Rhizobium rhizoryzae: one gene and its partner. The protein of the gene in region 1 interacts with the protein of each later gene in a pairwise test. Links are inferred from orthologs where the notes say so. Each region holds a gene or a part of one and is shown on either strand. Other genes may lie near its edges. The genes, in order: thrS and rplA.

Region 1 (3,297 bases):
GGGCTCAACTGGCGTGTATTCAGCCCGAGCGCCGGCCCGGATGGCAAGCTTCAGCTTGTTGCCTCCTCGGAAGGCGGCGAAGCTCATCTTCAACTGGCGCCAGGTGATTATTTCGTCAACGTCGCATTCGGACGCGCTGGTATCACAAAGCGACTGAGTGTTCCGGAAAATGGTGACGTCAAAAAGCTATCGTTTGTTCTTGATGCAGGCGGTCTTGTGTTGAATGCCGTTGCGGGCACTGATCAACGGATACAGGCCAACAAGCTGAAGTTCTCGATCTATTCCGCGGAGGTGCGCGAAGACGGCGAGCGTGCGCTTGTGATGGCCAATGTGAAGCCGAACACGATCATCCGGCTGAATACCGGCACCTATCACATTGTTTCAGAATATGGCGATATCAACGCGAGCGTTCGGGCTGACCTTCAGGTCGAGGCAGGCAAACTGACCGAGGCGACGCTGCAGCACAAGGCGGCGCAGATTACCCTCAAGCTTGTTTCTCAGCACGGCGGCGAAGCCGTGGCTGATACCGCATGGTCTGTGCTGACTGCCGGTGGCGACGTGGTGAGTGAAAGCGTCAGCGCTTTCACAACCATGGTGCTGGCGGAGGGCGAATATACCGCCGTCGCTCGCAACAAGGACAAGATCTATCAACGAGAGTTCACCGTTCAGTCCGGCAAGAACGCGGATATCGAAGTTTCCATGAAGGAACAACAGGCGTCCGTCGTCGGTCAGGATTGATCACCGTGATCGCTTGAAACAAAAAAACCCCGGTGGATCGCTCCACCGGGGTTATTTGTTTTACTCGGCAGCCATCTTGCGTGCTGCCTGACGCCGCTTGACATCCGGCGGCGTTGCTTCTTCCGAAAGCGATGCAACGGCATCTTCCAGCGACATCGGTGTCTGTGCCTGCGAACCCAGACGGCGGATGTTGACTGAGCGGTTTTCGGCTTCCTGACGACCACAGACAATGATGACCGGAACCTTCGTGACCGAATGCTCGCGGATCTTGTAGTTGATCTTCTCGTTGCGGAAGTCCTCTTCCACAATCAGGCCCGCATCGCGCAGCTGCTGGGCAACCTCGCGGCCATAATCATCCGCATCGGAGGTGATCGTTGCGACGACCACCTGAAGCGGTGCGAACCACAGCGGCATATGCCCGGCGAAGTTCTCGATCAGGATCCCGAGGAAGCGCTCCATCGAGCCGCAGATGGCGCGGTGGATCATGACAGGCTGGGTCTTTTCCGAGTTCGCATCGATGTAGAACGCACCGAAGCGCTCTGGCAGGTTGAAGTCCACCTGCGTCGTTCCGCACTGCCAGTCACGGCCAATTGCGTCCTTGAGAGTGTACTCGAACTTCGGCCCGTAAAATGCGCCCTCACCTGGCAATATTCCGGTTTTGATGCGTCCTCCAGACTGCTCTTCGATCGTCTTTAGAACATCCATCATGACCGATTCCGCGCGGTCCCAAAGCTCATCGGATCCCACGCGCTTTTCCGGACGGGTGGAGAGCTTCACCACGACTTCCTTGAAGCCGAAGTCCTCATAGACCGACAGGATGAGATCATTGATGCGCAGGCATTCGGCTGCCATCTGCTCTTCCGTGCAGAATACATGGGCATCGTCCTGCGTGAAGCCGCGAACGCGCATCAACCCATGCAATGCGCCGGATGCTTCGTAGCGATGAACGAGACCAAATTCCGCAAGGCGAACAGGCATTTCACGGTAAGACTTCAAGCCATGCTTGAAGATCTGGACGTGACCCGGGCAGTTCATCGGCTTCAAGGCGAAGACGCGATTATCGGCTTCCTTGTCATCCGGATGGGTAAACGCGTAAGCCGATTTCACGGCGAACATGTTTTCCTGATACCAGCCCCAGTGACCGGAGGTTTCCCATAGCGAGGCATCGAGAACCTGCGGCGCGTTGACCTCTTCATAGGTGTTGGCCAGACGGCGGCGCATGTAGGCGGTCAGGGTCTGGAACATGCGCCAGCCCTTGCCATGCCAGAACACGACGCCCGGACCTTCTTCCTGAAAATGGAACAGATCCATCTCGCGGCCAAGCTTGCGGTGATCGCGCTTCTCGGCTTCCGCAAGTACGTGCAGGTACTGATCCAGTTGCTCCTGCTCTGCCCAGGCTGTGCCGTAGATACGGGTCAGCATCGGACGGGTGGAATCACCGCGCCAATAGGCACCGGCCACCTTCATGAGCTTGAAGGCCGTCCCAATCTGTCCGGTCGAGGCCATGTGCGGACCACGGCAAAGGTCGAACCAGTCGCCCTGAGCATAGATCTTGACGTCCTGATCTTCCGGGATCGCATCAACGAGCTCGACCTTGAAGCTCTCACCCTTGGCAGCAAACACATCCTTGGTCTTCTGGCGCGACCAGACTTCCTTGGTGAAGGGTTTGTTGCGACCAATGATCTCCTTCATTTTCTTTTCGATCTTCGGCAGATCGTCGGGCGTGAAGGGCCAGTCTTCCTTGGTGTCTGGGTGAACGCGCTTGAAGTCGTAGTAGAAGCCGTTCTCGATCACCGGACCGATCGTGACCTGCGTGCCGGGCCAAAGCTCCTGGACGGCTTCCGCCATCACGTGCGCAGCATCATGGCGAATGAGTTCCAGAGCGCGCGGATCTGTGCGGGTAATGATCTCGATCTTGCCATCGGAAACAGGGTCCGACAGGTCGCGGACTTCGCCGTCGATCGCAATGGCGATGGCCTTCTTGGCCAGCGACTTCGAAATCGACTCAGCGACCGCAAGCCCGGTCGCACCGGCTTCATACGAACGGACAGAGCCATCAGGGAATGTGAGGGAAACAGACATGGTTTTCTCCTTGAACCAGTCCCGCCAACGAATGCGGGTGGTGAATTGCGCTGCGCGGATGCAGCGATGAATCTGCGCGTCATAGAAAAAAACTCGCAGAACGTAAAGATTACTGCGCTGAATCTTCGCCCTTTGAGGCGGCTGCATATCGCCAGGGTGTCCACCATCGCTGGTGTTGAGGCCGGTTCTCCGGTACGGGATCCAGCCCGGACGAACCAAATGGCCCGCAACGGGCGAAACGATAGGCCGTCATCCAGGCCCCGAACCAGAGACCGTGACGCGCGACAGCCTCATAGCCGAACTCAGAACATGTGGGGATGTGACGACAGGAATTTCCGATGAAGCCGGAGAGCGTCAATTGATAGAGGCGGATCAGGCCCATTCCGACAAGACGATCCGGCGTTTTGCGAAAAGGACCGGACCAGTTCCGACCTCTTCTCCGCGGCTTTTCATCCTCGTCATCATGCAGACCAGAAC
Region 2 (3,180 bases), 210 kb from region 1 along the record:
GCGCTTGATTGAGTGGAGATGAAGATGGCGGCACGTTGGTACATCGTCCACGCTTATTCGAATTTTGAGAAGAAGGTTGCGGAATCGATCGAGGAGAAGGCTCGCCAGAAGGGGCTTGAGCATCTTTTCGAAAAGATCCTGGTGCCGACAGAGAAGGTCGTTGAGGTTCGTCGCGGTCGCAAGGTCGATAGCGAGCGGAAGTTCTTTCCGGGTTATGTGCTTGTCCGCGCCAACCTGACGGACGAAGCTTATCACCTGATCAAGAACACTCCTAAGGTGACGGGTTTCCTCGGATCGGATAATAAGCCGGTTCCGATTCCGGACCATGAAGCAGACCGTATCCTTGGTCAGGTCCAAGAAGGTGTTGAGCGGCCAAAGTCGTCCATCTCCTACGAGATTGGTGAGCAGGTTCGTGTTTCTGATGGTCCGTTCGCCTCGTTCAACGGTATCGTTCAGGATGTCGACGAAGAGCGGTCTCGCCTCAAGGTGGAGGTTTCCATCTTCGGTCGTGCGACGCCCGTCGAGTTGGAATACGGTCAGGTCGAAAAGGTCTGATCGAGAAGGGGAGGTTCTCCCCATGCGCGTGGGAGGAGGCGCCTTAGCCGGGCGACAAGTTCCTGACCACGCAACCGCAGCCGCCAGCATTCGCATGTTGGCATTGAGGGCCGGGTAACCGGTTCAATTGGAAAGGCAGAGAAATGGCTAAGAAAGTAGCAGGCCAGCTCAAGCTCCAGGTCAAGGCAGGATCGGCAAACCCGTCTCCGCCAATCGGCCCGGCACTTGGTCAGCGCGGCATCAACATCATGGAATTCTGCAAGGCATTCAATGCCGCTACGCAGGAAATGGAAAAGGGTATGCCGATCCCGGTCGTCATCACCTATTACCAGGACAAGTCCTTCACCTTCGCTATGAAGCAGCCGCCGGTTACGTACTGGCTGAAGAAGGAGGCAAAGATCCAATCCGGTTCCAAGACGCCTGGTAAGGGTGCGAAGGCCGGTACCATCACCAAGGCTCAGGTCCGCGCGATCGCTGAAGCCAAGATGAAGGATCTCAACGCGGCTGACGTTGAAGGCGCAATGCTGATGGTTGAGGGCTCTGCCCGCTCCATGGGCCTGGAAGTGGTGGCTTGATCATGGCTAAGGTAGCAAAGCGCATTCAGAAGGTTCGCGAAGGTATCGATCCTACCAAGTTGATCGCCCTCACCGACGCAATCTCTCTCGTCAAGGACCGTGCAACTGCAAAGTTCGACGAGACAATCGAAATTGCCATGAACCTTGGTGTTGACCCACGTCACGCTGACCAGATGGTTCGCGGTGTTGTCAATCTGCCGAACGGCACTGGTCGCGATGTTCGCGTTGCGGTTTTCGCTCGTGGCGCCAAGGCTGATGAAGCCAAGGCAGCCGGTGCGGACGTTGTTGGCGCTGAAGATCTCGTCGAGATCGTTCAGGGCGGCAAGATCGATTTCGATCGCTGCATTGCAACGCCGGACATGATGCCGCTCGTTGGCCGTCTCGGTAAGGTTCTCGGCCCGCGTGGCATGATGCCGAACCCGAAGGTCGGTACGGTAACCATGGACGTCGCAGGCGCAGTCAAGGCCTCCAAGGGTGGCGCAGTCGAGTTCCGCGTCGAGAAGGCTGGTATCATCCATGCCGGTATCGGCAAGGCTTCCTTCGACGCCAAGGCTCTGGAAGAAAACATCAAGGCGTTCGCTGATGCCGTCGTCAAGGCAAAGCCGGCCGGCGCCAAGGGCAACTACGTAAAGCGTGTTGCACTGTCCTCGACCATGGGTCCGGGCGTGCGCGTAGAGCCTTCGACGGTTCTCGCTTGATTTTAAGATGGTCGGCTTGTTGCTGACCGTCGCAAAGAATTTTCGGGCCTCCGGGCCCGGAAAATCCGGGGAAACCCGGAATTCCTGTCCGAGATTGCGGGTGGTTTCGACCTTAATCGTTTGACCTGCATGAGACGGGTAAGATCTGGATTATCGACAGGCGCGCGCGATGCGCCCCTGAGGGTTCCGGTTCGAACCTGATGTGCCTTGTGCCGTAACCATACCGGTTACGTGCGGGGGGACAGGATCCTCGAGCGCTGCTCGGGATCTTGCAATAAGGTCCCAAGTGGCAAAGGCAACCCGGCAGGTCCCGATCCTTTGATCGGTCCTGTCAACTGGAGACAGACAGTGGAAAGAGCGGAAAAACGCGAATTCGTCACGGAGCTGAACGAAGTCTTCAAGGCTTCTGGTTCGGTTGTCGTGGCCCACTATGCTGGTGTTACAGTTGCGCAAATGAACGACTTTCGTTCGAAGATGCGCGCAGCTGGCGGCACCGTCAAAGTCGCGAAGAACCGTCTGGCCAAGATCGCTCTTCAGGGCACGGAGTCCGAAGGGATGGTAGATCTCTTCAAGGGCCAGACGCTGATCGCATACAGCGCCGACCCGATTACGGCTCCGAAGGTCGTCATGGATTTCGCCAAGACCAACGACAAGCTCGTTGTTCTGGGTGGCGCCATGGGCTCGACCACGCTTAACGCGGAAGGCGTCAAGTCGCTTGCGACCCTGCCTTCGCTGGACGAACTGCGTGCAAAGCTGCTGGGTATGATTCAGACCCCGGCTACTCGCATTGCAGGTGTTGTTCAGGCACCGGCAGCACAGCTCGCCCGCGTTTTTGCGGCCTACGCAAAGAAGGACGAAGCCGCTTGAGGCGGTTTTTCGCTGTAACAAACAAACCAGTTCGAACCGAACACAAAAGGACTTAAGAAAATGGCTGATCTCGCTAAGATCGTTGAAGACCTCTCCGCTCTGACCGTTCTGGAAGCTGCTGAGCTTTCCAAGCTGCTGGAAGAGAAGTGGGGCGTTTCTGCAGCTGCTCCTGTAGCTGTTGCTGCTGCTGGCGGCGCTGCTGCTCCGGCTGCTGTTGAAGAAGAAAAGACTGAATTCGACGTAATCCTGGTTGACGCTGGCGCCAACAAGATCAACGTCATCAAGGAAGTTCGCGGCATCACCGGCCTCGGCCTCAAGGAAGCCAAGGACCTCGTCGAAGGCGCTCCGAAGGCTGTCAAGGAAGCCGTCTCCAAGGGCGAAGCTGCTGACATCAAGAAGAAGCTCGAAGACGCTGGCGCCAAGGTTGACGTCAAGTAATTTCGAAAAATCGGTAAGAGAGGGCGTCTTCGCCCTCTCTTATTGGC

What was found.
Region 2: the proteins of thrS (region 1) and rplA interact in binary tests that used the Escherichia coli proteins (3 or more experiments, as listed by UniProt). The link is inferred for Rhizobium rhizoryzae from one-to-one orthologs.

What each region holds. Positions count from the first base shown.
Region 1 is NZ_CP049250.1:2,674,159-2,677,455, forward strand. What follows is about bases 310-3,289. They hold thrS (threonine--tRNA ligase), read right to left. Parts: upstream 2,821-3,289; coding sequence 799-2,820; downstream 310-798. Other genes in these bases: G6N80_RS18720 (hypothetical protein), read left to right, coding at 310-738; yidD (membrane protein insertion efficiency factor YidD), read right to left, coding at 2,930-3,289. In the rest of the region: more of G6N80_RS18720, read left to right, coding at 1-309; more of yidD, read right to left, coding at 3,290-3,297. UniProt on the Escherichia coli protein: Catalyzes the attachment of threonine to tRNA(Thr) in a two-step reaction: L-threonine is first activated by ATP to form Thr-AMP and then transferred to the acceptor end of tRNA(Thr). The rate-limiting step is amino acid activation in the presence of tRNA.
Region 2 is NZ_CP049250.1:2,887,254-2,890,433, reverse strand. Bases 118-2,980 are described here. They hold rplA (50S ribosomal protein L1), read left to right. Parts: upstream 118-1,132; coding sequence 1,133-1,828; downstream 1,829-2,980. Other genes in these bases: rplL (50S ribosomal protein L7/L12), read left to right, coding at 2,756-2,980; rplJ (50S ribosomal protein L10), read left to right, coding at 2,177-2,695; rplK (50S ribosomal protein L11), read left to right, coding at 699-1,130; nusG (transcription termination/antitermination protein NusG), read left to right, coding at 118-555. In the rest of the region: preprotein translocase subunit SecE, read left to right, coding at 1-8; more of nusG, read left to right, coding at 25-117; more of rplL, read left to right, coding at 2,981-3,133. UniProt on the Escherichia coli protein: One of the primary rRNA binding proteins, it binds very close to the 3'-end of the 23S rRNA. Forms part of the L1 stalk. It is often not seen in high-resolution crystal structures, but can be seen in cryo_EM and 3D reconstruction models.